3 regions of the Ruegeria sp. BH8 genome follow, and region 3 is predicted to be linked to each of the others. Evidence: riboswitches for the same ligand, from Rfam matches in the RefSeq annotation. Region 3 holds a riboswitch; each other region holds the start of a gene.
What was found. Region 3 has a riboswitch for cobalamin ahead of ACR0AD_RS12020 (ABC transporter substrate-binding protein). Riboswitches for the same ligand answer to the same signal wherever they lie in the genome.
Positions count from the first base shown of each region.

Region 1: linked by a shared signal. The riboswitch ahead of ACR0AD_RS06720 (DUF1636 family protein) and the one ahead of ACR0AD_RS12020 (ABC transporter substrate-binding protein) in region 3 are both predicted to bind cobalamin.
Region 2: linked by a shared signal. The riboswitch ahead of ACR0AD_RS18450 (hypothetical protein) and the one ahead of ACR0AD_RS12020 (ABC transporter substrate-binding protein) in region 3 are both predicted to bind cobalamin.

Region 1 covers NZ_JBQFSP010000001.1:1,351,449-1,356,455, reverse strand. The annotation lists gene cobN (cobaltochelatase subunit CobN) at 1-1,751, opposite strand, end outside; gene cobW (cobalamin biosynthesis protein CobW) at 1,755-2,810, opposite strand; gene ACR0AD_RS06720 (DUF1636 family protein) at 2,815-3,189, opposite strand; cobalamin riboswitch at 3,284-3,488, opposite strand; gene ACR0AD_RS06715 (NAD(P)-dependent oxidoreductase) at 3,591-4,586, shown strand; tRNA gene ACR0AD_RS06710 (tRNA-Cys) at 4,765-4,838, opposite strand.
Region 2 covers NZ_JBQFSP010000015.1:47,579-52,585, forward strand. The annotation lists gene ACR0AD_RS18430 (bifunctional 2',3'-cyclic-nucleotide 2'-phosphodiesterase/3'-nucleotidase) at 1-622, shown strand, start outside; RNA gene ffs (signal recognition particle sRNA small type) at 663-761, shown strand; gene rsgA (ribosome small subunit-dependent GTPase A) at 920-1,948, shown strand; gene ACR0AD_RS18445 (alpha/beta hydrolase family protein) at 1,984-2,841, opposite strand; cobalamin riboswitch at 2,974-3,192, shown strand; gene ACR0AD_RS18450 (hypothetical protein) at 3,283-3,690, shown strand; gene ACR0AD_RS18455 (protein-tyrosine phosphatase family protein) at 3,682-4,194, opposite strand; gene ACR0AD_RS18460 (DNA polymerase III subunit gamma/tau) at 4,367-5,007, shown strand, end outside.
Region 3 covers NZ_JBQFSP010000006.1:8,783-13,789, reverse strand. The annotation lists partial or broken gene ACR0AD_RS12030 (ABC transporter ATP-binding protein) at 151-660, opposite strand; gene ACR0AD_RS12025 (FecCD family ABC transporter permease) at 657-1,688, opposite strand; gene ACR0AD_RS12020 (ABC transporter substrate-binding protein) at 1,703-2,707, opposite strand; cobalamin riboswitch at 2,861-3,053, opposite strand; gene ACR0AD_RS12015 (hypothetical protein) at 3,484-4,299, shown strand; gene ACR0AD_RS12010 (hypothetical protein) at 4,329-4,799, opposite strand; gene ACR0AD_RS12005 (AbiV family abortive infection protein) at 4,789-5,007, opposite strand, start outside.

The DNA.
Region 1 (5,007 bases), on a different contig from region 3:
GCGCCGATCCGGCGTTTGGCTTGCGCGGCCTCGCCCGGGTCGTTGACTATAAACGGGTAGACCACCGGCAGGTCACGGATCAGCGCCTCGGGCCAGCAGTCTGCTGATAGGGCGACCGATTTGCCGGGCAGCCATTCCAGTGTGCCATGCGCACCGATATGGATCAGCGCATCCGCGCCAAGACCTTTGCGCAGCCACAAATAGAAGGCGACATAGCTATGGCGCGGGGTACGCGAAAGGTCGTGATAGTCGTCATCACGCAGTTCGGGTGTTCCGCGCTCTGGTTGCAGTGCGACCAGCGCCTTGCCGCGTCGCAAAGCCGTGAAGTGAAACGCACCCTGAGTGAAAGTTGGGTCTTGCTCAGGATTGCCCCATACGGTGTGCAGATCGGTGCGCAGGGTTTGGGGCAATTCAGCGAGTGCGCTCAGATAATCCTCAAGCGGCCACGATATCCGGGCGTCCAAGAGTGCGTCGGCAACCGGATCGCCAGCCGCGATGTCGTAGCCTTCACCGCAAAGATCAGACAGCATCGCCTCAGCTGAGGCCAGCGCGTCGAGACCAACCGCATGGGCCATTTGCCAGTCTTTGCCGGGATATGTGGACAGTACCAACGCGGGGATCTGGTCTGCCTTGGGTTTGTCATTCAGGACAAGCCAGCCCGATACCCGGTCGATGATCGCCTCGATCCGGTCCGGCTCGGCCCGATGCGCAAAACGCGAGTATTCCAAATGCGGGTCGCGCTTGCCCGGCTCTTTGAATGAGGCAACGCCTGCCGATATTCGCCCGTCCACTTCGGGCAATACCACATGCATGGCGAGGTCGGCGGGTGACAGGCCGCGTTCGGCCTCGGCCCAGGCCTTGCGTCGCGAGGTGGCGAGAGCGACCTGAAACACCGGTACATCCGCTGCGTCCAGAGGCGACGTGCCGGACGCGCCCTTGCCCGAGAATGAAGTGGCGTTGATGATCGCCGACGGTCTCAAGGCAACGACCTGCTCCCTGAGCCAGTCGGCAGCGGCCGGGGCCTTGAGCGACGGGGCAAACAGACCCACCGCCAGAAGCCCGCGGGCGCGCAGGCTGCGGATCAGGGCCGCGACCGGGGCGGTGTCTGCGGATGTCAGATACGCGCGATAAAAGGTGACAAGGATGCGTTTCGCATCGTTCTGGAATGCGGAACCCAACGGGATGACGCCCTGATCTGGACACCACGCACCGTATTCGGGCAGGGTTTTCGCGCCCATCACTGGCCCGGCATAAAGCCCTGCTGCCAAGGCCATCTGGGCCAATGCGGCCTGCGCGGCGACTTCTCCGCCGGTGTCACACAAATGTGCCAGCCGCCTCAGGGTCGAGAGGGGCAGGGTCGAATACTCATCCAACCGAGTGTCTTCACGCCCATCCGCCGGTAATACGGCCAGTGCGATGCCTTTGGCCTGCGCCAGTGCCAGAACCTGTTGCAACCCGTAAGACCAATAGGGCACGCCACCTATCAGACGGATCAGGATGCCCTTTGCGCCCTCAAGTGTCTGTTCGACATAGGTATCGACGGACAGAGGGTGCTTCAGCGCCGCAAGATTGGCCAGCCGCAGGGGTGGCATCCGCCCCTCAGGTCCGCCGCCGCGATGCCAGCCCGCCGCGAAAGCGCCCAGGTCACTGTCGGAAAAGGACAGCACAACCAGATCAGCCGGGCTTTGGCCCAGATCGGTTGGGGTCTCGGTTTCCTCGAGCCCGTGGCTTTCGCGAAAGACGACGTGCATGACTTACTCGGCAACCTCGGTCACACCCACGAGGATATCACGGATCTCGGCCTCTTTGATGTCGTCATGCTCGGCAATCACGACCAGGCGCGAGCGGCGCTCTTCACCGGGCTCCCACGGGCGGTCGTATTGGTGACGAACCCGCGCGCCGACAGCCTGAACCAGCAGGCGCATCGGTTTGCCTGTGACGGCGGCATAGCCTTTGACGCGCAGGATATTCAGCTCAGATGCAAGACGTTCAATCCTGGCTACCAGTTCCGCCGGGTCGGTCTGTTCCGGTAACTCGACGATGATGCTTTCGAAATCGTCATGCTCATGATCGTGATGGCCATCGTGATGAGACGGGCGGGCATCCATATCATCTTCGGCGGCAGCCTCAAGGCCAAGCACGACACGTACGTCGACGACACCCTCGGCGACCTCAACAACGGGAAGCGGGCGCGGCGCCTCGGCGGCGATGATCTGTTTAGCTTTCGCGACACCTTCGGGACCTGCCAGATCGGGCTTGGTCAGCAGGATGATATCCGCACATGAGATCTGATCCTCGAACACCTCGGACAAGGGTGTTTCGTGATCGATCGAGTCATCAGCCAGCCGTTGGGCATCCACCGCTTCAACGTTCGGAGCAAAGCGACCGGCGGCCACAGCCTCGGCATCGGCCAGCGCAATCACGCCATCAACGGTGATTTTCGAACGGATATCAGGCCAATCAAATGCTTTCAGCAGCGGTTTGGGTAGTGCAAGGCCGGATGTTTCGATCAGGATGTGATCCGGGCGCGGTTCCAGCGCCATCAGCGCCTCGATGGTCGGGATGAAGTCATCGGCCACGGTGCAGCAAATGCAGCCGTTTGCCAGTTCCATGATGTTTTCCGCAGGGCAATCCGGTATCGCGCAGGATTTCAGAATGTCGCCATCAACACCCACATCGCCAAACTCGTTAACAACAATCGCAAGACGCTTTCCCTGCGGGTTCTGCATCAGATGGCGCACCAGCGTGGTTTTGCCCGAGCCCAGAAAGCCGGTGATCACGGTGACGGGAAGTTTTTCTAGGTTCGACATGATCTCAACCTCCAATCGGGGGAATGCGCGAGGCGCAGTTTTTGCGGAAATGTTCAGGACGGTCGCGCCACTTCACCAGACCATCGTCTGTGGCCAGATACTTGGTCACACCATCGATGATGACATCGACGTGATCGACTTCGTTCAGGTTCTCGTAAACAAAGGTCCAGCGATCCGGCCCGCCCCGAAGAACGATGGAACAGCCCTGATCGCAGTTCGAAAGGCATTCGACAGGTTTCAGAATGATGCCATCTGGCAGGGCAGCCTGTTCCAAGGCCTTGTGCAACAATGTGCCGGGACGCTCAGCATCATCCTCGAAGGGCAGACCCCGGCGGCAAGTCGTGCAGACCAGTAATTCTACCGGTGCGGTCTCGGTCATGTCTCTCATCCCCCCAAATCCTCTTCGCGGGGGACGGGGTTTCATGCGGGCACCACGTCTGCACATGGACCCGACACCGGAACACCCCGCCCGGTTTCAACTTCGGGTGTTGGCAGGTCTCCCGGCTTGCGGATGCCAGAGCGGTTGCTCTGTCGGATGTCCCGCCTTCCCGGCACAGGCCAGTGGCATTGGGCATCCTCTCCGGTCACGGTCGCGGGGGCGGCTGCGTTTGGCGGATGAACCGTTGACGCATTCCCTTTTCATCGGCTGTTGCCGACACCAACGTCCGGGACATGCGGCACCGCCGACCCGCTTGTCAAGCGGTTCGCGCGCAACAAATAAGCCAAGGTGAAAAAAGCGACCTGTAGGCGTCGTTCGGCGGCATGAAGTGCGTGTTCGGTATGTGGTCGCATGACGGGAAAACGACGAACTTGGAGATGCGTCATATGAAAGTGGGATTTATCGGTCTGGGTAACGTTGGCGGCAAGCTTTCGGGATCCCTTTTGCGCAATGGCATTGACCTGACTGTGCATGACCTGAACGCAGATCTGGTGGCCGAATTTGTCGCCAAAGGCGCAAAGGCGGCAGAAGGGCCCGCCCAGCTGATGCGCGATTGCGATGCGGTGATCACCTGTCTGCCGTCTCCGGCAGCATCGGACGCAGTCATGAAGGAGATGTTGCCCGAAGTGGGCCCCGGCAAGATCTGGATGGAGATGTCGACCACAGACGAAGCCGAAGTCAAACGCCTCGGTGCCGAAGTCATTTCACGCGGCGGTGCAGCTGTGGATTGCCCGGTTTCTGGCGGGTGCCACCGTGCCGCGACGGGCAATATCTCGATCTTTGCGGGCTGTGACCGGGAAACGTTTGAACGAATTCTGCCGTTCCTGACGACAATGGGCCGCCGGGTTTTGCACACCGGCGAGCTGGGCTCGGCCTCGGTGCTGAAAGTGATGACCAACTATCTTGCCACTGCCAACCTGATTACCTGCGCCGAAGCACTGGTTACAGCAAAGGCTGCGGGGATGGATCTGAACACGACCTATGAGGCGATCAAAATCTCGTCCGGCACATCCTTCGTGCACGAAACCGAAAGTCAGGTCATCCTGAACGGGTCGCGCGATATTTCCTTCACCATGGATCTGGTGAAGAAGGATATCGGTTTGTTTCAGGAGGTCGCCGACCGCGCCGGGGTGCCGCTGGAAATAAACCCGGTGATGATCAACATCTTTAACGATGGTATCGCACGATATGGCGAACGCGAGCTTTCACCAAATATTATCAAACGGCTGGAAGAGGCAACCGGCCTGGATATCACCGCCCCGGGCTTTCCAGCCGAAATGACGGATGATGAACCGGAAGAGCCGGGATACGAGGTTGTGCCACAAGGGCGCGCCTGAGGGTAGGGCAAACACCAGACTACATCGCGCCCCGTGAACGAGCAGGGGTAGGCAGGTGTTCCGAAAAAACACGCCATATCTGGCCCGCAGTTCGACAGAATCGCGGGCCATGAACGTCTGAAAATACCAAGCGTCACACGCGCATACTGCGGGGCCAAGTCAGCGATTTGGATGTAGTTGGAGGCGAGTACCGGAATCGAACCGGTGTACACGGATTTGCAATCCGCTGCGTCACCACTCCGCCAACTCGCCTTTTCAAGTAAAATCAAATACTTGCTGTGGTGTGACTGGGTTTTTAACAGCTTTCCTCTGGGGCGTCCAGTGGATTGCGCGCGAAATTGCCGGCAAGATCGAAATTTGCCGAAGTCCACGCCCAAGGAGTTGATCAAGATTCAGGTTGCGGCAACAGGGGCGTTGCTGG
Region 2 (5,007 bases), on a different contig from region 3:
TTTGCGCCATGTCGCGGATCTGCATGTGTTTCCCAACGAGTTGCGTGCAATCCGGATCAGCGGCGCGCATTTGCTGGACTGGTTGGAGATGTCGGCCAGCGTATTCAACCAGTTAAAGCCCGGTTCCGAACCCGAGCTGATCAACCCTGAACGGGCCGGATACAATTTCGACATCGTGTTTGGACTGTCTTATCAGATCGATCCCACGCGGCCGCCTCGTTACGATGCGCAGGGGAAAATAATCCGCCCCGACCAAAAGCGGATCAGCGATCTGACATATGCAGGCCGTCCCGTACGACCGGAGCAGATGTTCGTTATGGCGCTGAACAATTACCGCGCCAGCGGAGGCGGGCATTTCCCGCATGCGACAACGTCTGAGCTGATCAGCCTGCCACCGCTGAGCATCAAGGACCTTGTGCAGGTTTACCTGGCGCAGCACCTTCCGCCCGACCCGATCGCCACGCAGCCCTACCCGTTCTCGCTGATGCCGCAACGGGGCGTGACAACAATTCTTCGCACAGGTCCGGGTGCCCTGAAATATCTGGATGAGTTGCACAGGTTCGATCCCGTGTCGCTGGGCTCGGATGGCAGGGGATTTGAACGCATTCGCCTGACGCTCTGATGGGTTGTCTTTTCCCGATGCCTTCCCTATATCTCGGACTCGAGAGGTTGGCGCGGGCGAGCGCCTCGCCAACCTGGTCAGGTCCGGAAGGAAGCAGCCACAACGAGCCCCGCTTGGGTCGATGTCCAACCTCTCACTTCGTGAACCACAGCCGCAGGAGGGCTTTATGATTGTAGTGAAAACCCTTCGGGCAGACTGGTTCTGATTCACCGGAATCACCGGACTGCCTGAACACACGACCTGCGGATGCGCGATTGCCATCCGTTGGCATTGCTGTTTCTGAAAACAGGCAGATAAATGTCTTATACGCTTTCGGACCTGGGATGGTCCTCTCACTTTGCCGCGCAACACGCGGCTTTTCCTTCCGACACGCCCTTTCGCGTTACCTCGGTTCATCGGGACCGTCTGATCGGGCTGAGCCCGAATGGTGAAATCCCTTTGCTGACACCGGATAGTCCGACCGGTTCATATGCCGTCGGGGATTGGATTCTTGCGGACGCCGAATACCGCGTACGTCGCCTTCTGGACCGGCGCAGCCTGCTGCAACGCAGGGCTGCCGGTACAGGTGCCACAACACAACTGATTGCCGCTAATGTCGATGTGTTGTTCATCGTCAGCTCGTGCAACGCCGATTTCAACCTGCCTCGGCTGGAACGTTATCTGGCGCTGGCGCATCAGGCCGGATGTTATCCGGTCGTCGTCCTGACGAAAGCTGACCAGTCGGATGACCCCGGCAGTTTCTCGGGACAAGTGCAATCTCTGGACCCTTTTCTGTCGGTGCTGGCGATCAATGCGCTGGACCCGGCAGATGTCGAAAAGGTTCTGGCATGGTGCCCCAAAGGCCAGACCGGCGCGCTGGTCGGGTCGTCGGGCGTAGGTAAAACGACGCTCAGCAACGCCATGACGGATCAAAACCTCGCCACGTCTGGAATTCGCGAAGACGACGCACGGGGCAGACACACGACAACGGTGCGCGCGTTGCACGGGATGGGTAACGGTGGCTGGCTGATCGACACGCCGGGAATGCGCGCACTGCGTTTGCTGGACGCTCAGGACGGGATCGACAACGTGTTCTCGGACATCACGGAGCTTGGCCAAAGCTGTCGCTTTTCGGATTGTCAGCACGAGACCGAGCCCGGCTGTACCGTGCAGAACGCAATCGACGAAGGCGTTCTTGATCCGGCGCGGCTGGACCGCTGGCGCAAGCTGCGGCGTGAAGATCAGCGAAACTCGGAAACCGTTGCCCAATCGCGGGCGCGGGACAAGGCGTTCGGCAAGATGGTGCGCGGTGTCATGCAGGACAAGAAGCTTCGCAAACGGCCATAACTGCAAGGTGTTAGGAAAACCTGCGTCGCGTCTGATCAGGCGATCAGGCGCGGCCAGACCGCTGCATTGCGACGGGCAAATGCTCCGATATGGCCTATTTCCGGCAGTCCGAATTCAGCAGGCTTCAGAAGGTGGCGTCTGGCCTCGGGGCCATACAAATCAGCAAGGCGCCAAACCGCCTCGGGCGGAGCCATCTGGTCATCTTCGAACGTGAACAGATCCACTGGTGTTCCAGAACTGCCCCAATGCGCATCAGGCAAATTCTGCCCGATCTCGGGAACGTAGCTAAGAGGGGCTGTACACCATTTGCGCCATTGCCAGTAGACCGAGGCGGGCAGGTCCGAACCAAACCCGATTGCTTTGCCGGGTAGATAGCCAAGTGCCCGCACCATCAGCGGTGCATGGCCATACCAGAACAGCCCTGCCAACCCCCGATAGGGCCATGGGTGATCTTTCAAAGTCACCAGCCCCGAACACACACCGATCATTCGGTCGATCTGGTCGATATCCGGCTGCACCGGCCCCAGCATCGCACCGACGGAATGGCCGATGGTCCACTGCTGCGCCTTTGGAAACCGCCTGCGCATTTCGGCCCGTGCCGCTGGCATATCGATCAACGCCCAATCCGCCATTGTTGCAGTTGCGTCTTTCAGGCGGCCGACCAAAGAAAGCCCGTAGTCCCGATAGTCATAGGTCAGGCAAGCTATCCCCCGCTCGGTAGCCAGCCATCGCGCAAAGTGTTGATAATAGTCACGCGGCACACCCGTGGCACTGTTAAGTACGACAACGGTTTCCGGCTCACCCACTGGCCGGTACAGCCGTGCCGACAAGGTCACGGACCCTGACGGAAAGCGGAAATCTTCGATCAACACCGTCTGTTCCGTATCCAACATGATCCCCGGCTTTCGCTGAAACAATGGTTTGCCTGCCTTCGATGCCGACGAAACTAAGCCGGAACGTAAACCGCATCCAGCATGACCAAACGTCCGGCCTAAAGATCGGCTTGACTCGGAACGCGATCAGGCGCTAGCGGTTGTGTGATGGTTTCCGGCCCCAACAAGAGGTCGGGATGAAAAGGGAACACGGTGCGGTTTGTCTGGTCACACAGATATCAACCAAGTCCGCGACTGCCCCCGCAACTGTAAGCGGTAAGCAATGCCGAAATACCACTGGCCCACGGGCTGGGAAGGTCGGCAGAGCAATGACCCGCAAGTCAGGAGACCTGCCATCGGAACTGAAACCGAAACTCGGGCGGGGTGTCCGGGCAGGTCCTGACAGCGAGATGCTGTCCCACCTGCCCCAATATCCAGCCCACCACGCGCGGAGGGCGCAGGATGATCTGGAAGACAAAGTCACACGAATACAGCGCAACTGTGTGCCAGCGGACGGGCAATACCTGCCCGGCTTTGGCGCGACTGGCCCGCTCGATTTCCGAAGCCATGGCGCAGGCGGTTTCGGCCACCAGCGAAGATTTCGAATTTGAAGGCAACAGCGCGCTGTCACATTGCGCGGAAGGGTGCATGGCAACGATCCGAGCGCGATCCGACAGCGTTCGCGTTTTCTGCGGGGCGCACCCTGATACGGCAATTCGGGACCTTGATGCCTATGCCGATTTGATCTTCGGACCTACATTCAGCACGCTGCCCTCGGGCATTGTCGCGAACCCGCCTTGCGCCATGATCGAGGTTTCAACGATCCGGCCCCGGAAAACCGGCTACGCACCCCAGCAGCTGTCAGCTTGATCCCACTTCCACCTGTGCCGGGGTGATCCGGGACGCCCAGGCCAGCTGCGCATCGGTTTCGACAGCGCAGGGGCGCACGGCCCGCAGGCGGTCCAGTGCGTCGCTGGCGCGTTCACCGCATTCAACCATCAGTCGCAGAACAATCATCCCGGATCTGCCGCACCCCCCACGGCAATGCACAAGAACCCGGCCACCGCCCGACAGCGCATGTCGGGCCGTGGCGCTGACCTCTGGCCAGGCCTTCTGAACCGCCTGCGTCGGTGCTCCAAAATCTTCGATCGGCAGGTGAACCCACCGGCTGGCACGGCTTTGGATGTCGCTGCCAAAGTGCTGCGCGCCATCCTGAAGCATTTCAACATCCGTCGTCATTGAAATCACAAGGCCCGGTTTCCAAGCCGCAATCATATCCAGATCGCCGACGTAATCCCCGCCACGCCCGGGCATTGAAGTAAGGGCAAGCGTTCCGCCTCCGACCTGCAGAGCAAAAATGACCAGCTGCGACATGAAGTGCGTCCTCCCCCAAGGTACTCTTTAAGAAATGAGTCATTAAATCCGCTGGACCAGTTTAGTTGGAAACCAGCCCGTTTCTGAAACAAAAAATCATCACGCCCCACAGTGGACGCGGAGTGCCGCCGCCACTACGCTGTGCCGAAGCACCGAATCCGAGCGAGAAGACATGACAGACACACCAAGCCCCGCCTATCAGGTTCTCGCCCGCAAATACCGCCCGGAAACCTTTGCCGACCTGGTGGGTCAAGATGCTATGGTGCGCACCCTAAAAAACGCCTTCGAGGCCGACCGGATTGCGCAGGCCTTTATCATGACCGGCATTCGCGGAACGGGAAAAACCACCACGGCGCGGATCATCGCCAAAGGCATGAACTGCATCGGACCGGATGGAACCGGAGGACCGACAACCGAGCCTTGCGGTCAGTGCGAGCATTGCGTCGCAATCATGGAAGGTCGCCATGTCGATGTGATGGAAATGGATGCGGCCAGCCGTACCGGCGTCAACGATATCCGCGAGATCATCGACAGTGTCCGCTATCGCGCCGCCAGTGCACGCTACAAGATCTACATCATCGACGAGGTTCACATGCTCTCGACCAGCGCATTCAACGCGCTGCTCAAGACGCTCGAGGAACCGCCCGCACATGTGAAATTCATCTTCGCGACCACCGAGATTCGCAAAGTGCCGGTCACGGTTCTGTCGCGGTGTCAGCGCTTTGACCTGCGCCGGATCGAGCCCGAAGACATGATCGGCCTGCTGCGCAAGATCGCCGGGGCCGAGAGCGCGCAGATCGCCGACGATGCGCT
Region 3 (5,007 bases):
ATGTTCGGGCGGGCCAAGAGAGACCAGCCGCCCTTTTGACAAAACAGCCACCCGGTCACAGGCCATCGCCTGATTCAGATCGTGCAGCGCCATCACTGTCGTCACTTTTAGAATTCGAACACAGTTCAGGATCGACAGTTGGTGATGAATGTCCAGATGGTTGGTCGGTTCGTCCAAAAGCAAGAGTCCCGGTTGCTGAGCCAAAGCGCGTGCGATGTGCAGTCGCTGGCGCTCTCCTCCCGACAATGTCGCCCATTCTCTGTGTGCCATATCGGCCATTTCCACGGTTTGCAGGGCTTTGTCGACTTGCCAGGTGTCCTCGGCGCGCCACGGCCGTAAGGCCGACAGCCAGGGCGTGCGGCCCAGTTCGACCACGGATCGTGCAGTCACGCGTTCGGCCGTATCAGCCTGTTGTTCAACGATGGCAATCCGTTGGGCAATTTGTCTGCGCGACAAATGCGAAACGGGATGACCCGCTATGACGACTTTTCCTGAAACCGGACGTACCAACCCCGCCAGCAGGCGCATCAGCGTTGATTTTCCCGAACCGTTAGGTCCGACCAAAGCAAGTGTTTCGCCGGGCTCCACGACAAAGGATACGTCTGACAGCAAAGTCTTGCCGCGAACGGAATATGTCAGGTTTTGCGCCTCGATCTTCATCGGGCGCTCCTCTGGCCGCGCACCAAAATTACGGCAAAGGCAGGCGCACCGATCAGAGCGGTGACCACCCCAATCGGCAGAACCTGACCCGGGATGATGATGCGCGACACGATATCTGCGCCGATCAGGAAGACCGCTCCGATCAAGGCGGAGGTTGGGATAAGCCTGCGATGCCCCGGTCCCACAAGGAACCGGGCAGCATGAGGGATGACCAGCCCGACAAAGCCAATGGATCCGACGATAGAAACCATGACAGCTGTCGTGAGCGCGGTCGCAAAGATCAGGGTTGCCTGCACCCGACGTACCGATATGCCCAGCGAGGCCGCTGAATCAGAGCCAAAAATAAAGGCGTCCAGTGCTCTGGCGTGAAAGCGGCAAATGAGCCAACCGACAAGGGCCACCGGAATGGCCAGATACACATCCGGCCAGCGCACGCCGCTGAGGTTTCCCATCAGCCAGAACATGATCCCGCGCGCCTGATCGGCATTGGCGGATTTGGCGATGATGAAGGCCGTCAGCGCATTGAACAACTGAGACCCGGCAATTCCCGCCAGGACGATCTGTGCCGTCGCAGCCCGTCCGCCCCCTGCGCCAGCGGCTCGGGCCAGCAACGCGACAAAACCAAAAGCCAAAAGCGCGCCATTGAACGCGCCAAAAGACAGCGACAAGGCCCCCCCACCCAAACCAGCGATGGTTACAGCCACGGCACCCGTCGAGGCCCCGGCAGAAATGCCCAAAATGTAAGGGTCGGCCAACGGGTTGCGCAGCAAAGCCTGCAACACGACCCCTGCGACAGCCAGACCGGCACCGCAGGACGCAGCGACCAGAGCGCGAGGAATCCGGTAGCTCCAGATAATACCCTGATCAATTGGGTCTACAGGAAAGTCCGCTCCGGCCAGCTTGTTGGCCAGAACGGAGAGAACCAAATCGGGCGACAGAGAGGTTTCCCCGATCATCGCGCCCGCAAGAACCGCCGCAATCAACAATGGCACGGTAAGGCACGCAGCCTTGAAACCCTGCCGTAAAATTGCGGCGACCTCGTTCACAGGTTGTTTCCGATGGTATCCAGCTTCTCGGCCAGATCCTCCAGCGCCGGGATTGCGCGGATGGTGGCGTCCATGGCCTGCGCATCCATAATGACGATCCGGTCATTTTTGACCGCATCCATCTGGCTGGTCACCGGATCAGTGCGCAGGAACTCCAGCTTTTTCAGGTAGTCGTCCGCAGCAAAGCGACGGCGGTCCATCTTGGCGATAACAATCACCGTCGGATTGGCTTTGGCAATGGTTTCCCAGCCCACTGTTGGCCATTCTTCATCCGTCTCGACGACGTTGCGGATACCCAATTTACTCATCATGTATCCCGGTGCGCCTTTCTGTCCGGCCACAAACGGGTCGCTTTCCATTTCGGGAGAGGAAAACCAGAATACGGCTGACACATCGTCCAGCTTCACGGTTTGCGCCTTGGCGACGGCTGCGGCTTCGCGGGCCTTGTACTCGGCAACCAGGTCCGTGCCGCGTTCGGATACATCAAAGGCTGCCGCCAGTTCTTCGATACCCTGATACAGCGTATCGGTCGAGAACGCTTGCAGGCGGGTGCCATCGCCGCCGACCGTATTGTCTTTGCCGATGCAATCTGCAGGCATTACGTACGTTGGAATGCCCAGTTCGTGAAATTGCTCACGCGTGGCGACGATGCCCTCGGGTCCGACATGCCATTCATATTGCGCTGCGACCAGTCCCGGCCGCTTGGCAACAACGCTTTCAAAGCTGGGATCATTGTCCGCCAGACGCTCTACCTTGGCATTCACCTCGGCATATTCAGGCAGCACCTCGTTGAACCAGACCGAAGTTCCAAGAACCTGCTCGCCCAGACCCAGCGCATAAAGCACCTCGGTCGCGGCCTGGCCGACCGTGACTGACGACGTCACTGGCGCGTCAAACGTGACCGAGTGACCGCAGTTTTCGATAGAAAGGGGAAAGTTTCCTTCGGCGGCAGCGCTGGTAGCCAGCAAGGAAAGGCCAAACAGGCCAGTGCGTAGAAACATGACAATCGATCTCCATGTGTCAATGACCAGAGAACGGGTGAATGGGCATTTACCGAAGCAACAGGCGCTTTACTGCCTGCCGTGAGCGCAGGGTAGAAAATAGACCGCCCGGCGCGTTTCTTCGGCAACCTCCCCGGACAACCCCGCCCGGCGTGTTTCGGTTTCATACCGGCAGGTCTCCTGACTGACGGGTCTTTGTCTGTCCTGTCTTCCCAGACCAAAATGGCCCAGTGACGGAAATGGACAGCGCTCGCCGCCTACAGTTGCGGGGGCAGTTCCGGTTGGCACCAAAAGGCACCTCGGATTCCCTCTTAGCCACATCGGGACCGGTAAAACGCGGGTACCTTAACACTTACCCTGCGGCAAGAAAAAACTCCGGGGTCTTTCCTATTTTCTCGCAAGAGCATGCACCTGCGCGTCTCAACATGGCGCTGATATCAGAAAAGCCGCTGAGAACGCGCCAAAATCCGGACCCAGATTCATAGTGTGTGATATTAGGGAAAATCATGGCTGGGGTGGTAGGATGCCATGCTAAGTCCTTGATATATATTATTTAAATGTAAAATATCAAGAATATGGGGTCAAGTTAGAAATTTTGTATCCCGGTTTGTATCCGCAAAAGAAAAGTTGGGTTATCTACCGTTCTTTTGAGGAGTTCAGACCGCCTGCTGCCTCGGACAGGAATTTTCTCGCATTTTGAGACAGTCGACTGCTATGCAGAGAGTATGGCTAAAAGACCCGACATTGGCCTCAGGCAGGGGCGTAGATTGTGTCAAATGCGGCACGAGGACCGGCTGGCGTTCATCGCTGAAGGTCTTCCTATCCTACTGGCCAGTGCCCAGGGTTTTCAGGATGCCGCTTCCCGGCTTCATGACAGTCCAAGAGAGGAAGATGTGCTTGTTAGCTTTGCGGATGAAGAGGCCGCGAAAGTTCTTATCTTGATGGACATTGTTCGCTGTCCCCCCGCGCAGGTGAACCAGAATATTGGAAAGTTGATGCGCTGGTTTTACGATCACTTGGCACGGCTGGTCTATGCGAAGGCGACAAGTTGGAAACCGACGAGCGTTCAACAGCTCCAGAACTATTTGGAAAAGGAATGCGAAGAACACACGCTGGAGGGTTTCGCGGGAGAGTTTATCATGCCTGGCGGGCCAGTCCACAAACGTGAAAGCGCTCTTTATGCGGACATTCAATCATACGACAATGATGAATTGGCCTGGCACGAACCGAGAACCAGACCGTCACTTTTCGGACCGGAAGAATCCGATGCCTTAAGTCTTGTCAACGCCATGCAGCGGTTGGGGATGCTTAGTCTCGACGGCCTTCGGATCATTGCGACAGTCTGGAGCCGGACACGTTTCACTGATGAACAAACGCCACAAGCAGCCAAATCCCTGACCCGGGCAACTCTGGAGAAGATCGAGGCGGCTGGGCTGATCTTCGATAGCGCGGACCAAGGTGACCTGATTAAGCTCTATGGCCGCTGGCAGCTCCCGATGTATGAACTTCATATCACTCCGACAATTCAGACGCTTGAAGAACTCCGCAAAGCACAGACGAGGATGCTGAATGATGAAATCGGCGGCTGGTGAAGCAAGCGGCCTAAGGGATATTCATATCATCAATCCACACGATTTTCATAAGCCTCCATCATGGGCTCAGACATGAATATCGCGGCCATCAGAATCGTGATGGAATGCTCCAATAACTCCCTGCTCCGCTCAGGGTCAAAGAAACGACCGTTGAACTTGCCTCCGTGGAACAGGTTGTTCCGGACCCGACGAACGTAGAGAAAGATGAGGTCGTTTTCATTCTCAGCCTGCGGAGCAACATCGCGCCATTGAAGGACACCTTCTAAAAAGACCTGCTTTTTCGGAGGACGTTGTTGCAAATAGGAGATGGCCTCAGCAACGTCATTTCCAGTTTCGTCTGAGAGAGGTGGCAGGTCGAGGGCAAACCGCGTCCAGTCCGGATTAGCGGTGTCACCGCGACCTGCCACGCAATATCCGATCACCTTCAAGCAATATTCGAATTGTGCAAAGGTGCGGAAAAGGTCCGAAGCCAGATCGGCAAGTGCATGTTTATTTTCCACAAGACACCATGTTGCTGCGAAGTCTCTCAAACATTTCGTCAAATCCCTTCGATACCTTATAACTGTAGTCAGTCATTCCGCAAAATGTATCATCAACAGTTTCAATGGCGACCAACAAAACAATTCGAGCAGTTTCGGCGCCTACGAAATCAGTGGGCCGCACGAAGCTATCAGCACCGGCAAAGCAGTATAAACTTTTTTCTCGTAT